4 regions of the Peribacillus sp. YIM B13482 genome follow, and region 1 is predicted to be linked to each of the others. Evidence: riboswitches for the same ligand, from Rfam matches in the RefSeq annotation. Region 1 holds a riboswitch; each other region holds the start of a gene.

The links. Region 1 has a riboswitch for thiamine pyrophosphate ahead of thiT (energy-coupled thiamine transporter ThiT). Riboswitches for the same ligand answer to the same signal wherever they lie in the genome.
Region 2: linked by a shared signal. The riboswitch ahead of thiC (phosphomethylpyrimidine synthase ThiC) and the one ahead of thiT (energy-coupled thiamine transporter ThiT) in region 1 are both predicted to bind thiamine pyrophosphate.
Region 3: linked by a shared signal. The riboswitch ahead of tenA (thiaminase II) and the one ahead of thiT (energy-coupled thiamine transporter ThiT) in region 1 are both predicted to bind thiamine pyrophosphate.
Region 4: linked by a shared signal. The riboswitch ahead of ACFX4L_RS02450 (ABC transporter substrate-binding protein) and the one ahead of thiT (energy-coupled thiamine transporter ThiT) in region 1 are both predicted to bind thiamine pyrophosphate.

Annotation. Positions count from the first base shown of each region.
Region 1 covers NZ_JBHZPF010000024.1:29,637-34,330, reverse strand. Annotated here, with positions in the region: gene ACFX4L_RS13315 (transglycosylase domain-containing protein) at 1-828, opposite strand, end outside; gene ACFX4L_RS13310 (universal stress protein) at 1,128-1,655, shown strand; gene thiT (energy-coupled thiamine transporter ThiT) at 1,740-2,321, opposite strand; TPP riboswitch at 2,428-2,529, opposite strand; gene ACFX4L_RS13300 (cation diffusion facilitator family transporter) at 2,765-3,652, shown strand; gene ACFX4L_RS13295 (histidine kinase N-terminal domain-containing protein) at 3,887-4,694, shown strand, end outside.
Region 2 covers NZ_JBHZPF010000021.1:51,527-56,220, forward strand. Annotated here, with positions in the region: gene ACFX4L_RS12235 (DUF3231 family protein) at 1-231, shown strand, start outside; gene thiC (phosphomethylpyrimidine synthase ThiC) at 518-2,299, opposite strand; TPP riboswitch at 2,435-2,549, opposite strand; gene ACFX4L_RS12245 (HAD family hydrolase) at 2,665-3,453, opposite strand; gene ACFX4L_RS12250 (histidine phosphatase family protein) at 3,629-4,162, opposite strand; gene ACFX4L_RS12255 (PdaC/SigV domain-containing protein) at 4,265-4,694, shown strand, end outside.
Region 3 covers NZ_JBHZPF010000015.1:55,613-60,306, reverse strand. Annotated here, with positions in the region: gene ACFX4L_RS10080 (DUF459 domain-containing protein) at 1-694, opposite strand, end outside; gene ACFX4L_RS10075 (GNAT family N-acetyltransferase) at 918-1,424, shown strand; gene ACFX4L_RS10070 (aspartyl-phosphate phosphatase Spo0E family protein) at 1,494-1,688, opposite strand; gene ACFX4L_RS10065 (Fur-regulated basic protein FbpA) at 1,940-2,128, opposite strand; SAM riboswitch class I at 2,305-2,409, opposite strand; TPP riboswitch at 2,569-2,673, shown strand; gene tenA (thiaminase II) at 2,768-3,457, shown strand; gene thiW (energy coupling factor transporter S component ThiW) at 3,473-3,994, shown strand; gene thiD (bifunctional hydroxymethylpyrimidine kinase/phosphomethylpyrimidine kinase) at 3,963-4,694, shown strand, end outside.
Region 4 covers NZ_JBHZPF010000002.1:184,028-188,721, reverse strand. Annotated here, with positions in the region: gene rarD (EamA family transporter RarD) at 1-450, shown strand, start outside; gene ACFX4L_RS02455 (protein-glutamine gamma-glutamyltransferase) at 541-1,368, opposite strand; TPP riboswitch at 1,637-1,746, shown strand; gene ACFX4L_RS02450 (ABC transporter substrate-binding protein) at 1,881-2,885, shown strand; gene ACFX4L_RS02445 (thiamine-binding protein) at 2,897-3,181, shown strand; gene ACFX4L_RS02440 (ABC transporter permease) at 3,178-3,960, shown strand; gene ACFX4L_RS02435 (ABC transporter ATP-binding protein) at 3,944-4,684, shown strand.

The DNA of each region.
Region 1 (4,694 bases):
ATCCACATAATAAGGGTACTTCCCTTTTAATGGATCGGTTTCCTTCTCCCCCATGAGAAGTGTCACTGTATCTTTTTTTGCAGCCGCTGCTTCATCCTTCGTCAAATAACCATGTTCCGCCATTTTAGAAAGAACCAAATTACGCCGCTTCACTGCCCCGTCTAAGTTCTTATATGGATCAAGTTTGGATGGCAAGTTAATGACACCTGCCAGCAAGGCTCCCTCGGCAACGGTCAATTCAGAGACCTCTTTGGAAAAGTAAATATTTGCGGCCTTTTTAATTCCCCATGCCCCATGGCCAAAATAAACTTGATTCAAATACATATCCAGAATTTCATCTTTTGTATATTTATCTTCAACTTCCTGGGCCAGAAAAAACTCTTCAATCTTCCTCTTCAGTGTTCGATTCGACTCCAGCATCGTAATCTTCACAAGCTGCTGGGTAAGTGTGCTCCCTCCTTCAACAACACTTCCGGCCTTCGCATTTTTAATCAGCGCTCGCAAAATCCCTTGATAATCTATGCCGTGATGTTCATAAAAACGGTGATCCTCAATGGAAACCACCGCTTGTTTCATATGTTCCGGTATTTCATCTATCGAAACACCTTCGGATTTATTTGCCGTGATCGTGCTGGCAAGATTTCCATCCCGATCATAGATTCCTGTTGGTTGCTGAAGAATATTTTGAAGATGGCTTATATCTGCAACCTGTCTGAAATAAAAAAGTGAACCGGCGCCTAAAACCACAATCACCAATATAATAATTAGACCTAATTTCACTAACCCTCTCATTTGTACCCCCATTTTCCAATCTGCGACATGTTTCATTAAAAATATTTTACCCCTTTTATTAAAGAAAACTCGTCGATTGACTAAAAGGCCTAAGCTAAGTCGCCTTTTCTTTAGCACTATACCCGGGTATCGGTTTCCTTGCCGATGATACCCCCTTCACCGAATGAAAAATAAGCCCGCCACTAATTGAAGGACCAGGATTTCATCCTACCATTTTTAATAATGACCGTATCTATCCTTTACCCGTAATTTGCGATCAATATACCGATTAATGGCGTGAAACCCTTAAAAAGTGGGTATAACACTTTAAATACTTATAAAAGGGGAGAGATGGCATGAAAAAAAATTTAAAACATATTGTCGTCGCTTTTGATGGAAATGAAGAAAGTAAACGTGCCGTGGAATATGGAGCAACATTGAAAAAGGCCTTTCCTGAGGCCGAGCTGACCGTAGTTCATGTCCTATTTGATAAGGTTGAGCAGCGTATCATGGGAAACGCCTCGGCGCCGGGGTTTGTACCGGCTGCTGGATTTTATGTGGATCCCGTCCAGACACATCCCGTCGTTGAAGTCGAACAACCAGAAATTCAAATGGTCAATGACACCCCTTCCGCCGTTGAGAGTAGTGTTCAGAACGCAGAAAGTAATACGTTGAGATTGCTAAGTGAATGTCAAGTCAAGGGGAAATTCGAGATATTGGAAGGACATGCGCCAGATAGCGTATGTGAATATGCGGCAAGAACTGCTGCCGACCTCATCGTTGTAGGCAATAGCGCTAAAAGCGGTTTGGAAAAATTCTTTCTTGGCAGTACAAGCAGCTCCATTGCGAAAAACGCACCCTGTTCGGTATTCATTGCAAAATGAGGATTGAGCCGTTTCGCCCTGTAAGACTCAATTTGCTTAATCTCCGAAAAAAGCCGAATTCTTTATAGAATCCGGCTTTTTTTGTTAATAGGCTTTTTTCAGTAATACACTTGAAGCAGCCGAATATAACATCATCACCACAAGGGCCGATAAAATAAAACTGATCAGCATATAAGTCCCATTATAAATGAATGAATAAATCACTACTGGCTGTCCTTTTGGAGCTGCAGAGCCAAAAAACACGATTCCGGATATGAAATGACACAGAAACCTCAGAAAACTGCCCAAAAACATGCCGCCAATCCCATACCACTTCGCTTTGGAACGCTTTTCCTCTTTATAGCTATTTACAAACTTATTCATGAATACACCGGATATCCCGACAACCGTAAAGGCAAGATAATAATCAATGAAGCCTTGAATCGGCGTGCTGATCCATGCTGTACCACTGACGATCTGCAAAAGCCCAAGTAACAATCCGGTTAACATACCACCTTTGATGCCCCACCGATATGCCATCAGAAAAATCGGTACCATGGCTATTGAAATCGAGCCTCCTTGCGGCCAGATTCTTGAAAAAATGAATCCAGAAACCAAATCCAGTAATAAAGCCAGTGAAGCAAAAATGGCAACCTCTGTCATGAATAACGTTTTATTTTTCATCATGTCTCTCCCTTCTCCAAAAATGAAAAGTGTCCATGAGTTCCCTCCCTGCCAGATTTTGCACAAACAAAAAAGCAACACCGGGGCGGTAGTGGATGCCCAGTATTGCTTGTATCCAAAACCACATCCCTACGCAAGTGTTAACTATCAGGTTCATAGGGTCTGAACTCAACCGTTCACTCTCAGCCTTTTGGCTCCCCTTGTGGAAGTATTTAATTTTCGATCCTCGGTTAGAATATACTACTAGTTTCTATAAAAGACAACTTAAAGAAAATGTCATATCATAAAAACTTACCACTCCCATATTTATGGGGGTATCCTTTCTTTTAACCAACTTCAATACACCTGCAATTAACCAGGTTAGATGGCTAAATGCAACAACTTTTCTATAGACTCACTAAGGTTTGTTTTGATATCTTTTAATTTACACCGGGGAGGGATTAGACATGGATAAACATTCGATTTCAGCTGAAAAAGGCGCATACATAAGCATTGCCGCTTACATATTCTTGTCTGCTCTTAAATTGTCATTCGGTTATTTCGGTGATTCTAAAGGGCTTTGGGCAGATGGTTTAAATAATACGACCGACATCATCGCTTCCATAGCCGTATTGATTGGTTTGAAAATTTCGAAGAGACCTCCTGATGATAATCATTCATATGGTCATTTACGGGCGGAAACCATAGCCTCGCTGGTAGCTGCCTTCATCATGATTACCGTGGGCATCCAGGTTGTTTACAGTGCTATAGAATCCTTCTTCCAGCAAGATTCAACAACCGTTCCAAATATGCCGACCGGTTATGTCGCTCTTTTCTCTGCAATCTTCATGTACGGAATCTACCGTTATAACTTAGCGTTAAGTAAAAAGATCAACAGCTCTTCCATCTACGCCGTTGCACAGGATAATCGTTCCGATGCCCTTGTCAGTGTTGGTGCTTTTATAGGAATCATCGGTACTAAGATGGGAATCCCTTGGCTGGATGCGATAGCTGCTGCTGTAGTAGGGATCATCATCTGCAAAACGGCCTGGGATATCTTCCGTGATGCATCCATCTCTTTAACCGATGGTTTCGACGAGCAGCTCCTGCAAAAGATCGGACAAACCATTATACTGACAGAAGGTGTTAAGGACATGAGTGAAATTAAAGCCCGTATGCACGGAAGTGAAATCCTGCTCGAAACTACCGTACATGTTAACCCTCTTTTGACCGTCATCCAAGGTCACGATATTACGGTTAAAATCGAAGAGAATCTTTTGAAGGAATATAACATCCAGCATGTGATCGTTCACATTGAACCATATGCATTTAATAAAAAAGGTAACCGTCATTAACTTTGCGGATACCTTTTTTTATTATTAAATCCTGCAATTCCTTTAATAAAACTGTGTCAAAAAAAGGTATTTATCGATTAATTGCCGAATATTTATCCAATTGACACATGTGTAAAAAACATTAATCTGTTATCATAAAAGCAAAATAATTATTTTAATATTTTGTATTTTATTCAAATAAATTAATTTCTGGGTCGAAAGTAAAATTCATTTTCCTACATTATGGAGGGCAAAATGGTATCTAATCGAGAAATGACCATTCACTTTTTATCTTCTCAAAAAAACAGCATCATTTCCAAATGGAAAGATCAGTTGCTCCATTTATCGGACGGATATATGGGGTATTTTAAAGGGGAAGTGGAAAATATTTTCAATCTGCTAATGGATCAGCTTGGGAAATCGGATACTGACATAGACGATGTACTGAAGGTCGTAGGTGAAAAAATTGCGTGTGATCGAGTTAATAAACAATTGGATATGGAAAATTTCTTTTCCACTGCAACCATCGGCAGATCCACCATCGTTGAGCACGTTTTGAATTCCGAGGCAACGAAAGAAGAAGTATCCGATTTAATTAAGCAAATAAACGTTTACTTCGATAAACTAATTCATTTTGCATTATCCTGTTATACCGAATTGAAAACGATGGAACTTAAAGAACGCTATCAATTCATTAGCCCAAACCATAAAGACCGTTTGACGCTCCTTGGCCAAATGACCTCAAGCTTTGTCCATGAATTCCGAAATCCACTGACTTCCATAATGGGATTCATACAATTGTTACAGGCAGAGCAACCGCAGATAAAATATCTTGATATCATTTCAAAGGAATTGGATCAGCTCAATTACCGGATCACACAATTTCTTAATATTTCCAAAAAAGAAACTTCAGAAGCACAAACTGATCTATTTTCGATTGCTCAGCTAGTGAATGAGGTAATCGAATTTTTATATCCCAGCATTTTGGAAGTAAATGCTTCGATAACATGTAATATTGCCGATGATGCCGTCATTTCCGGTTCTAAAGAAGAGTTTCGCCAAG
Region 2 (4,694 bases), on a different contig from region 1:
GGGGCACGTCTTCAAGATCCTGAAATCTCTGCTTCAGTATCAATCGATATTAATGCAGGATTAGTTGCTTGCAGCCAGATCATGGGTCAATGCATCCGCGAAGATATCGCAGTGATGTTCGCACAATTCAATGCAAAAAAAGCAGCATTGGGTGCTCATTTCCTAAGATTAAATAAGGAAAAAGGATGGCTGGTCCCTCCCCCTCTTCATATTAATAAAACAAGTTTGTAATGAAATATCCCCTTAATCATGTTGACTTTATGATTGAATGCCCCACATGATTAAGGGATTAATTCCGATAACGAAAGGACGATTAAGGAATCACTACCATTGCAGACTTTCGATTAAGTAGCACTTTGTACATTGTTGACTATAATCATTTTTTACAAATTCATGATTACAATTCTCCCGAAAAATGTTCAGCTCTCTTTTTAGCTGTTCCAATTGAGTTTCCAACTGTTTCATTTCAACTTTTATCTGGATTACCCGATTCATCGAATTCTCCCTTTCGTCCGAATCATTGATAGATTTCTCCGTCCGTTTTCCTAAATTCATTCGCTTTTTCTTTAAGCCCTTCATCGATTACCGACTCAAAACCCAGGCCCTTTTCTTTTGCCAAATCACGGATGTCCTGGGAGATTCTCATACTGCAGAATTTAGGTCCGCACATTGAACAGAAATGGGCTGTTTTGGCACCTTCAGCCGGAAGAGTTTCGTCGTGATATTCAACCGCCCTTTCAGGGTCGAGAGAAAGATTGAACTGATCTCTCCAACGAAATTCGAATCTAGCCTTCGAAAGGGCATCATCCCGTTTTTGTGCATCCTTATGGCCCTTTGCAAGGTCAGCTGCGTGGGCTGCAATTTTATAAGTAATGACCCCTACTCGAACATCCTCTTTATTCGGAAGTCCCAAATGCTCTTTCGGTGTCACATAACATAACATGGCAGTTCCAAACCATCCAATCATTGCAGCACCAATCGCAGAAGTAATATGATCGTATCCAGGAGCTATATCCGTTGTTAAAGGTCCTAAGGTATAGAATGGAGCTTCTTGACAGACTTCCAGCTGCTTATCCATATTTTCTTTAATCAAATGCATCGGTACGTGACCGGGTCCTTCCACCATGACTTGAACATCGTGCTTCCAAGCAATCTTCGTCAGTTCCCCCAGTGTTTCCAATTCAGCAAATTGCGCCTCATCGTTTGCATCTGCAATGGATCCAGGACGGAGGCCGTCACCTAATGAGAAAGAAACATCATATGCCTTCATGATTTCACAAATCTCTTCAAAGTGAGTATAGAGGAAGCTTTCTTGGTGGTGGGCCAAGCACCATTGTGCCATGATGGACCCCCCTCGTGAAACAATTCCCGTAACTCGCTTTGCTGTTAAAGGGATGTACCGCAAAAGCACACCAGCGTGTATGGTGAAGTAATCGACACCTTGCTCGGCCTGCTCGATTAATGTATCCCGAAAAACTTCCCAATTTAAATCTTCCGCGACTCCATTCACTTTTTCCAATGCTTGATATATTGGAACCGTCCCAACTGGCACTGGTGAATTCCTGATAATCCATTCCCGGGTCGTGTGAATATTCTTTCCGGTGGATAAATCCATTATGTTGTCGGCTCCCCAACGTGTAGCCCAAGTCATTTTCTCCACTTCATCTTCGATCGATGAACTAACAGCTGAGTTTCCTATATTCGCATTTATTTTCACATGAAAATTACGTCCGATGATCATTGGCTCACTTTCAGGATGGTTAATATTTGCCGGAATGATCGCCCTACCGCTAGCTACCTCTTCTCTTACAAACTCAGGGGCAACATTTTCCCTGATTGAAATGAACTCCATTTCTGGGGTGATGATACCTTTACGGGCATAATGAAGCTGGGTTACGTTTTTCCCTTTCATTGCACGCAATGGCTTTCTTTTCAATCCCGGAAAAATTTCAGCTTTGGATTGTGACTCCACTTTTTTATACCCATTATCTTCGGGTTTTATTTCACGTCCTTCATACTCTTCAACGTCTTCACGTTCCAAGACCCAATTGCGTCTAATCGGGGCAAGGCCTTTATGAATATCAATGGGATATTCTGAATCCGTATATGAACCGCTTGTGTCATAAACCCGCAAAGGCGGATTCTCCTCTTCGCCGAATGCACCTGTAGTGGGACTTAGTTTAATTTCACGCATAGGTACTTTAATATCAGGTCTCGATCCCTCAACATACACTTTTTTACTCCCGGCAAAACTGGACATAATTGAAACGTTCATGTCATTTACTGAATTACTCATCATGATTTCATTTCTCCTTTTTAAGTTCATTTAAAAAGGACAAAATCCAATCCATTTCGCACGAAAAAACCGGATCTCATATTTAAGACCCGGCTAACGTTAGTATGACTACAGAAATGACCAAATGAAATGTCATTGTTTAGTAGATTCTAACTTCCCCACGCTGGTATGAACCAGATCAGGTCCTGAGGGTTAAGAAGCATAAGCGCTTCTCTCTCAGCCCAACTGTTATTGGACACCCCTAGTCTGAATAATTTAATTGATTACAGGGTAACTATATATCACCCTTTTCATTCTGTATATAATTTGAAAGTCCTAATACTTTAGGTCACTCTCTCCAAATTCGTTACTTGGAGAAGGATCACCAATTAATTTTCCAGGCTCTCAAGGATTGGGAAAAGCTCCTCTAAATGCTTGATTTCATAGGTTGGAAGCACTTCATTCCGTTCCTTATCATGGCGATTTATCCAAACCGACTTTATACCTACCCGTGATGCTCCAAGGATATCCGTCATTAAATTATCGCCGACCATCAATACTTCATCCTTATCAAGTTCCATGATCTCCAAAGCATGCTCAAAAATGGAGGCATCCGGTTTACCTCGTCCAAAAGCTCCAGAAATGACGATTTGATCGAAATAAGGAACTAGTTCAGGTGTAATTTCAAGTTTAGTATTTTGGAGTTCAGGAGAACCGTTTGTCAACAATAGCATTTTGTACTTCCCTTTTAATTCATCTAACACACGGAATGATTCTTCATAAATAAATGGCTTTTTACGTCTCTCTGCAGGGAAACGTTCTGCCAGTTCGAGCCCAAATGCCGGGTCATCGATCCCTAATGCCTTCAAGCCTCTCGTCCATGCTTCTTTCCGATAATTTGGTGCAATCACGGCCATCTTCCGGAATTCATCATGATCATCCTGAAAATTTCCCCACAGTCCTTCAAATGGGTTGATTCCGATCATTTGTGTAAATTCATAGGTATCGTAAGAAGAATAAAGCTCACGCGCTTCCTTCCGAACCGCTTCTTCAAACTCGTCGACATTTAAATCATATTTCTCCTTAGCCACTTCACATGTGGCCACAAAAGCCTCTTTTACACTTTTCTGATCCCATAGTAATGTATCATCTAAATCAAAAAAAACTGCCTTCACCAAATTGTCCAACCTCTTTCCCTATTATTGAATTCGTAAAAATTACACTATTACAATAATAAACCACAACCAACGGAAAAAGAATAACTAATCGGAAAAGGCCTGCATCTTTCTTAAGCAAAATGTTCAATATACCAGACTTACCTTCTATCGTGGGAAACCCTATATTTTTGACTTATCATCTTTCGAATACATACAGCTTTCCATTACCGGCAATCTTGAATTTTGGACCGGTGAACCCCCGTCGGATCAGCTCTTTCCTCATATAAACCATTAGGGCGGCATGACTCACGATCAGAACATCCCTTTCCCCCTTTGCAAAAACTTCATCCAATACTTTATTGATCCTTCGTTCGGCGATCTTAATTTCCGCCCTTGTCTCCTTGTTGAACTGCGAGCAGCAGCGAATCCAGATGGCCCAAAGGATGAACGGCAGCTTCACCTTCCCTTTGAGAGGGGGAGAAGGTATTTCCCGCAGCTCCTCCATCCGATGAACCGTACCTGGATAAATATGTTCCGCTGTCTTGACAGCTCTCGACATATCACTGCAATAACATTCCTGCCATTCCTCCACGCCAAGTAAAGTCGTTCCATAAATAATATCCGCTGCATCATAGTCCACAAACCATTGCTTCATATCATCCGCCGTCACAGATTTCCCAGTAGGGAATTCATGTGCCACCTTAAAATGCCGTACTAAACCAATTTTCATTTCTTTCTCCTCTTTAGCTTTTGAATTATAAAATTAACTTTCTATTTGATCCACCAACTTATATAATAGGTAATGTAAAAATTATACAAAGGTGGTAATTGAATGCTATCCAAGAATTTCACTAAGATTTTCCTTGCTGTCGCATTAACTTTTACATGCATCTCTTTTTTACTGATAAAAATCGACTTTGTCTCCGCAGCCACTACAGAAAACGCAACGGTAAACACGAAGAATTCCCCTTTATCTGTTAGAAGTGGTCCCGGCACCAGCTATAAAAAAGTAGGATCGTTGGAGAAAGGGAAAGCCGTAACCGTTTATTCGAAAACAAAATCCGGCTGGTCGGAAATTCGGTACAATGGAAAAAAAGCCTATGTATCTACTAAATATTTAAAATTTAGCAATGTGAAGATAACCAAGAAAAAGTATAAAAATATTAGTGACTTGTCGTATCCGCAAGTATCAGGACTAAAAAGTAAAGCAGCTCAGGATAAAATTAATCAGGTGTTAACTAAGCATGCCAAGGATGCCTATT
Region 3 (4,694 bases), on a different contig from region 1:
AATGATACCTTTCCAAAATCCGATTCGTAATGAGCTGATATCCCTTTTCATTGGGATGAATCTTATCACTGAAATACTCGGTTTTCTTTTTATTCTCAAAAAGATCATTTGTAGGAATGAATACCATCCTTTTATCCTTTTTCGCTATTCCCATTATTGATTGGTTATAATCTTGGATGTGCTTTTCAAGTTTTTGATTATCTTTAATCGGATTATACAGTCCCACTACAAGTATATCCGCTTTATCGTTTGCCTTTATCAGTGTCGAAGTAATCTTATCAAGATGGTTGATATACTCCCGTTTACCCTCATCGATTTTTCGATCACTTATTTTCTTCAAGTCACCGCCGTTACTATTGATCAAGTCATTGGTTCCAATATAAACGATGAAAGTATCGGCTTTATCAAGTTTCGATTTAATGCGGTAATCATCAAGCTGATTCATGACCCCATCCGTTTCCTGACCTTTTATACCGTAATTCCAAAAACTCACTTTTTGTTCCGATTCCGGATTATTCAATTCATCCTCCAGACCTTCTACATATCCCTCCCCGTCCTTATCCCCTTTTCCAAAGGTTAACGAATCTCCAAAAGCCATTACCCTTTGCACATCTTTCGACTCCGAGGCCTGAAATTTATATGCAGCAAAACAAATAACTAGTACAATAATTAACAAACCTGCTACTTTTTTCATTGGTTTCTCCTTTTGTCTATTTACTATGAAGTATTTCATCATTTTAAATACCCAAAAATCTGTAGTTTTAACATACAAAAATGAATTGTCAGATAAATAGTAAAGAGTGTATGATAATATAAAACTTTCAATGGATTGGGCTTCATTCACCGGCCTTTATGTAAGCGGGATGATACCCTTTATTCTGGAGATTGAATATAAATGATAGATAGGAGTTTAAATGATGGCAGAGCACATAGAGTTTAGGGAGGCAGCACTTTCGGATTTACCCAGAATCGTTGAAATATATAATTCGACAATTGCTTCAAGAATGGTCACGGCAGATACGGAACCTGTATCCGTACAATCGAGGGTTAAATGGTTTGAGGAACATCATTCAGAAAGTCGACCGCTATATATCATTACTATAGAAGGGCAAACTGCCGGATGGATGAGCTTTCAATCTTTCTATGGCCGGCCAGCTTATGATTCTACGGCCGAAATCAGCATTTATATCGATGATTATTTCCGGGGAAAAGGAATCGGACAAATTTCGATTCAAAAGGCAATTGAAGTGAGCCCTAAATTAGGGGTGAAAACTTTATTAGGTTTCATTTTTGCCCACAATATACCTAGCCTGAAGCTTTTTTCAAAATTCGGGTTTGAAAAATGGGCAAATTTGCCTCGAGTTGCAGAGCTCGATGGCATTGAAAGAGATTTGATTATACTTGGGAAACGTGTCGATAATTAAAATATTCATTTAAAGCTATTGCCTTGAGCAGTAGCCTTTTTCGGATTAAGCGAGGCCGAAATGGAGAATTTAGAAATACCTATATCCTTTCTTAAGGGAAAAATATTCAGAATCTCTTTTATTTGTTAAAGCATTCAACAGCGTATCCAATTCTTGGCTTGCTTGAACAGTTAGAAGACTTGTTAAACCATAAATTGCCGCCAATTTGATCATTTCTTGTCTCTTCTCTTCTACTTTTTCAACAGTTACCTTCTGGCAAAGCATCAAGCCACCTCCCATTTATTCAATTTTTTTACACCTTCATCATAATGAAAATTATAGTTAAAATCAACTATTCATTTGAAATCAAATGTGTAATTTTACAGTTTAAATGTGACAAAAAGCCTATTTCATTTTCTAAATATGTATATATTGTGTCATCCCCTATATAAACATAAATAAAAAAAGCATCCACAAGTATAGACTGCGAATGCTTACATCATATCCCTTATCCCAAGATTATAGCCTATCGATTACTATGTCATCCATTCCGAAGGAGACTGGTTATTAGGTCTATTTATTACAATCTTATATTCATTTTCAAGTACTTTTAACGGGGCATCATAAAGGTGCCTTTCATCAGAGGTTTTGTATACTCCATTGGCCAATAACTCTTCAATAAGCATTGCCTTCCTCTGTTCAATCCTCTTAAATAATTCTGCCATGTAAATGGCTCCTTTCCTAGTCATCATAGAGCCCGCTTCTAGTTGAGCTAAACTGTATTAACCGGTTTGATTTCACCAAATTATATATACCTTTTCTAGTATGCCACTAAACGTTATTCCGCAAAAATAAAAGCCTCTTCTAATTCAAGAAGAGGCTTACAGTGTCCGTACGGCTCTTCTTATCTTCCAAGCAAATGCTTGTTGGATTTAGCACAGTTCCCAAAATGGGTCTGCTGCCGAGGTTTCTTTGGGCCAAGTCCCTCCACCTCTCTGGATAAGAATTCAATATATAAATGATGTAGAAATGATTTTATCCCAATAAACATCAAAAGTCAATTACCTGGTTCTTCCTTTTCCACTTGCCATAAATGGGTTTCCCCTTTCAAATGTGGGTTGCATTTTCTTGTCTTTCTGATATGATGTCAGTAATTACATACAATTCACACCACTAGGGGAGTCTTTTTTTAGACTGAGATGGAATTAGTTCCGGACCCTTTGAACCTGAACCGGCTCATACCGGCGGAGGGAAGTGGATGATATCGTCCATTTGCAGACTTTATCCATCTACCCCGTTCCGTATTCAGGAGCGGTTTTTTTTATGGATGTAAATAGGGGATCTATTCTAAAGGAGGATGAACAATGGAGAATACTAAATTAGAAACCTTCAGTGAAAGACTTCATGGACGGGCAAAAGAAATTTGGAAAAGGAACCATTCACATCCCTTTGTCCAGGCAATTGGAAACGGCACGCTACCTGAAAAAAAATTTTCTTATTATTTGAAGCAGGACTATATCTATCTCATGGAATATTCCAAGCTTTTTGCTCTAGGTGTCATCAAAGCTCATAATATCGAAACCATGGCAAGATTTTCCAGTATTTTAAACGAAACTCTTCAAGTGGAAATGGATATCCATCGGCAATATGCTTCGGAATTCGGAATCAGTACCAAGGAATTGGAAGAAACAGAACCTACGCCTACCACTTTAGCCTATACGGGTTACATGCTAAATGCAGCTCAGCATGGGACTTTGGCAGACCTCATCGCTTGTCTCCTACCATGTGCTTGGGATTATTATGAAATTGGTTTGATATTAAAAAAACAAAATGGTGAAGCATTGGAAAACAACCGCTACGCAGATTGGATAAGGTCCTATTCATCTCCTGAATTCGGTGAGGCACACAAGTGGCTGATTGCTTTATTGGAAGAATTAACAAGAGGCATGCCTGAAAAGGAACTTCTGAGATTAGAAAAGCACTTTTTGGTGACTTCCCGATATGAATATTTATTCTGGGATATGGTTCAAAATGAACAAGATTGGCCACTGTAGGTATTGGCCATGATGATGAATCCAATCAAGAAAATGACGTTGACTGCCATGATCACGGGTATAACGACTCTGACCAGTTCAATTATTTTCATCCCTGTCGGATTTGCTAAAATCTTCCCTATACAGCATCTGGCAAATGTCCTGACAGCCGTTTTATTGGGGCCTGCCTATTCGGTAACACAAGCTTTATTAGTTTCCATCATTAGAAACATGTCTGGTACCGGTTCAATTTTCGCCTTTCCTGGCAGCATGATAGGTGCACTATTGGCTGCCGTCCTTTATCGAAAAACACAAAGCTTGAAATTCGCCTGTCTAGGGGAAGTGATTGGGACCGGCATTCTCGGATCCCTATCCTGTTATCCACTTGCACTCCTCCTATTGGGGGAAAAAGCTGCTCTTTTTGGTTTTTTACCAGCTTTTATGCTTAGTTCATTCGCAGGTGCGCTTTTAGCTTTCATATTACTTAAAATACTTCTAAAAAATAATTATATGAAGGGGATTTTTTATGAAAACAGCATTAACCATCGCAGGCTCTGATTCAGGGGGCGGTGCTGGAATACAAGCAGATTTAAAAACATTTTCTGCACATGGTGTCTTTGGAATGTCTGCCATTACAGCTGTTACTGCACAAAACACAATGGAAGTGCGTTCAGTTCAGGCCATCGAAACAGCTATCATCTCGGATCAAATTGCTGCCATCTTTGAGGATATTCATGTCGATGCAGTAAAAATAGGAATGCTTGGATCAAAAGAAATAGTGAAAACAGTCGCTGCGTCCATTAAAACCTACTTACCTTCCATCGTTATCCTTGACCCAGTCATGATTTCAAAAAGCGGCCACCATTTGCTAGACGAAAAAGCTGTCACTGCCTTAAAAATGGAATTGCTTCCGCTTGCAACACTTGTAACCCCGAATGTACCAGAAGCGGAAGTCCTTACTGGCTTGTCGATTCGAACGAAACAAGATTTTTACAGGGCATGCATATCCATACATGAACTAGGTTCTAAAGCCGTTTTACTTAAAGGGGGCCATGCAGCAGGAAATCCAAACGATCTTTTTTATGATGGAACTGACTTCCAATGGATCAAGGGAGAACGCATTCATACACAAAACACACATGGTACAGGCTGTACCCTATCATCCGCCATTACATCCAACCTGGCAAATGGACTGCCATTGAAAGAGTCGATTGAACTGGCCAAGACCTATATTTCCGAAGCGATACGTAATAGCTTT
Region 4 (4,694 bases), on a different contig from region 1:
TTGGCCATGACCTTTGGATTATACGGCCTGGCAAAAAAAATGATCAAAGCCGAATCGGCGATCGGGCTGACGCTCGAAACGATGATGGTAACGCCTCTTGCCCTGGGTTACCTGATATACTTGATGAACCAATCAGAAATGCAATTCTTTACAGCAGGAAGCACAAGCTTGCTGTTGGTGGGCGGTGGGATTGTTACGGCCTTGCCTCTTTTATATTTTGCAAAGGGGGCGGAGAAGATCCCGTTATCGATGCTTGGGATTTTTCAGTATATCGCTCCGACCTTATCCTTACTGATCGGGGTATTCGTCTATCACGAAAGTTTTACAAAAGCGCATCTTTTAGCCTTTTTGTTCATATGGTCAGCCTTGGCTGTTTATACACTATCCATTACGAAATGGGGTCAGGCAAGTGCACGCAGGTTTAAAGGCAAAGGGAACATCGGTGCGTGAATAAGAAAAAATGCTTGGTGGTTCCATCCCCAAGCATTTTTTTTGCCTATATTTAAAGAAACCGGTTTTACGGCAGGAGAATTGCTTGAGTCATGAAAGATAAATCCTCGGACCTATTTCAGAAACAATCAAATCAGATAGGCTGACAAGACCGTGAACGGGCTTTGCACGGGAGATAGTTGGTTGGAATTGTCTATAGTAGGAACTATCCAGGCTAATGATATGCTTTGTCAGGAATGCTGAGATGGCGGCATTCGGCTTTCTATTGCTATTTAGTTCATCGATGATACCCTGTGCATTGGTAATCCCGATCCCGTGGCCATAAAAGAGGTCTTCTCCTAATAATATTGCATTCTCACCTTGCCATTCAGGTGTTTCCTCATCGTGATCAGGGTTTTTGAAGTAAAGGCAATCCCCTGGTAAATAATCCGTTCCTTGATGAACATGAAGAGCCATATTCTTCGGAGGGCGCCAGTCATATAGAAATAGGCTTGAAAAAAGATAGTCGAAATTCCTAGGGCCGATTAAATCCAAAATGGCCTTTAAAAAAGTGACGACTATCGCTGTACCGCATTCGAAAGCGTAAAGCGTTCCATTCAAGAAAATGTCCAGGAGTGCAACATGAGGGGCAATCCCTGGCTGAAGGGTAAAAGTGCCATCCTTTGAAAGGCGCCAATATTGTTTATTGGATGCCGATTCCTCAAGTGTGGAAAATTCTGCATCACTTTTATCCAACGCAAAAGCTGCCTCGATGACTCGGTGCCTCAGTTGTATATCGAAATTAAGGTATCCAAAGCTCCGATATTCAAAAATGTTAGAATCTTCCGCTAGCAATTGGAGAATTTCAAGCGATTTAGCAGATGCTATACCTGGTTGGATGTGACTGACATCTAATAATTTGTGATTAATCTTTATCATGATCATATCCACCTTTTGCTTTTGAAATTAAGGGCTTATAAAACCAGTACACAAAAAATGTCCACAGGTTATGCTCATTATATGAATACCTGCAAGGAAATGACTCTTTGAACGTGTCAGGCACGTAAACGAGAATGATTGGAATGGCATGATGTTTTGCTAGATATCCTTTAACGCAAGGGAAACCTTTCCAATTAATGAGAAGAAGCAAATTAGTATTCCTTTTTCCCCATGAATTGATATAATGGGAGAGAAAAGTTCATATGTGCGAGAAATGTAGGGGGGCCAGTACTGCTGGCTGAGATTGCGTCCTTTAGATGCTGACTCTTTGAACCTGATCTGGATGATGCCAGCGGAGGGAACATATTATTACTGACTTTCTGTTTTGTATGTTAAGCGTCCGAATTCATCTTCGGGCGTTTTTTGTTTTTTTACCGGTATTGGAATGGACCCTGGCGCCTCATTATGGTTTCGGCATATGGATCTTATATGATGTGTAGGAGGATAATAGTTTGAATAAATTCTTACCACTGTTAACTTCGTTGTTCCTTTTGGCTGGATGTGGGGCAGGCGGAACTAATGAAAAAGAAGAATCATCTAAAAAAGAAGGCAATAAAGAATTAAAAAAGGTATCGGTCGTGCTTGATTGGACACCGAATACAAACCATACAGGATTGTATGTAGCCAAGGAAAAAGGGTATTTCAAAGAACAAGGTCTGGATGTGGAAATTATCATGCCAGGCGAAGCTGGAGCTGATAAACTTGTGGCTTCAGGGAAATCTGAATTTGGCGTGAGCTACCAGGAGGGCATTACGCAGGCCCGCGTGCAAGGCGTTCCGATTGTTTCGCTAGCTGCTGTCATCCAGCATAATACCTCTGGATTCGCTTCACCTGCGGCAAAAAACATTAAAACTCCCAAGGATTTTGAAGGGAAAACGTATGGTGGCTGGGGGTCTCCAGTTGAAAAGGCCATTATTGATTCACTTATGAAAAAAGAAAATGCCGATGTAAATAAAGTGGATATAGTGAATACAGGGGACACAGATTTTTTCACTTCGGTTAAAAGGGATATAGATTTCGCCTGGATTTATTATGGGTGGACAGGTATCGAGGCTGAGTTGCGGAATGAAAAGCTTAATATGGTTTACTTAACCGAATACTCTGATAAGCTTGATTACTATACGCCTGTTTTGACAACAAATGAAAAGATGATTAAAGAGGATCCTGAGACTGTTAAAGCATTCGTTCATGCAGCTTCGAAAGGGTACCAGTTTGCAATTAAGAATCCTGATGATGCAGCGGACATATTAATTAAGTCTGCACCTGATCTAGATCCAAAACTAGTGAAGAAAAGCCAGGAGTGGCTTGCAGATAAGTATCAGGATGATGCTCCGCGTTGGGGTGAACAAAAGCTTGAAATCTGGAAGAATTATAGTGATTGGATGAAGGAAAATAAGCTTCTTGAAGGTGATTTCAATCCTGAAAAGGCATTTACCAATGAATTTTTACCAAAATAGGAGGAAATACAATGGCCAATTCATTAATTAGTATACAAATCATTCCTAAAGGGGAAAATGTCATCCCCATGGTCGATGAAGCAATCAAGATCATTGATGAATCAGGTGTCAAGTATGAGGTTCACCCGCTAGAAACAACAATGGAGGGTGAGCTATCCGAGCTTTTTGCCGTGATAGAAAAAATGAATGTAAGAATGATTGAATTAGGCTCGCCGAATGTCATTTCCCAAGTGAAGATACTATATCAGCCAAGCGGGATTACGATGGATACGTTAACGGAGAAATATCGGGCATGATCAAAAGGGGAATTTGGAAGAAGGGGGCTCCCTTCTTTCTTTTATTATGTTTGCTGATAGTATGGGAATCAATGACAGTCTTATTAAAGGTTGAAAAATGGCTGCTTCCCGCTCCATCAGCCATTTTCATTGAAGGAATTGAGTCGTCCCGTAATCTTTTTGGACACCTTATATCAACAACTGAGCTTGCGTTATCGGGTTTTCTTATTGGAAGCTGTATCGGTTTATTGATTGCTGCAATCTTACACCTGTTTCCAGGTGTGAAGGACGCGGTTTATCCTCTGCTCATACTCTCGCAAAATATACCAATCATAGTTTTGGCACCGCTTTTAGTGATCTGGTTTGGCTTTGGCATGCTGCCTAAGTTAATTGTGATTTCACTCGTATGTTTTTTTCCGGTTGCGGTTGCTTCATTGGACGGTTTTCGCCAGACACCTTACGAACTTAAGCATTATTTCAAGATGATGGGAGCGGGGAAAAACCAGTTATTTTGGAAGCTGGAACTTCCCCACTCGATCCCGTTCATTTTCTCAGGCCTAAAAATTTCGGCCACCTATAGTATAATGGGTGCGGTTATTTCGGAATGGCTTGGGGCTAAATCGGGGATTGGTGTTTATATGACGCTCGCTTCCTCCGCGTTTCGGACAGATCGGGTGTTTGTTGCCATTTTCATCATTATGGGAATGAGCCTTCTCTTTTTTGGAATCATCACATTCCTGGAGAAATATTTAGTTTCATGGAAGAGAAAGGAGGGTGAAAGGGATGATGCTGGAAATTAAAGATGTCTCCTTTTCTTTCGATGGTAAACAGAATATTTTAGAGAATATGAATTTCCATGTAGATGATGGGGAATTTGTCACAATCCTAGGACCATCTGGCAGCGGTAAAAGTACGTTGTTCCACTTGATAGGCGGTATTCTGAAGCCGGATCAGGGCATCATTTCGTTGGATGGTAAAAAGATAAATGGCTTTAAGGGCCATATAAGCTATATGCCGCAGCAGCCATCCCTTTTACCTTGGAGAACGGTGTTGGATAATGTTTTGCTTGGAAGTGAGCTTGCTGGGATAAGAGACAAAGAAATGGCAAAAGCCCTTTTGTTGAAAGCTGGATTAGAAGAGTATGTGAAGGCATATCCGCATGAACTATCTGGGGGCATGAAGCAAAGGGCCGCTTTCATTCGAAGCATCTTAAGTCGACAGGACTTGATGTGCCTGGACGAACCCTTTTCTGCTCTGGATGAACTGACAAGATTGGAAATGCAAAAATGGCTGTTGTCTGTTTGGGAACAAAATCGGAGATCTGTGCTTTTTGTTACCCACAGCATAGATGAAGCGGTTTTCCTTTCAGATAGAATTTATGTGTTATCAGCAAAACCGGCTGCTGTCATCAAAGAAGTGAAAGTTCCATTTCCAAGGCCAAGAAGTGAGGAACAATTTCTAAGTGATGAATTTTTAAATTTGAAGAGAGAGTTATATGCCGCACTAAAGCCAACCCTTTCTTAAGTCAGGAGGA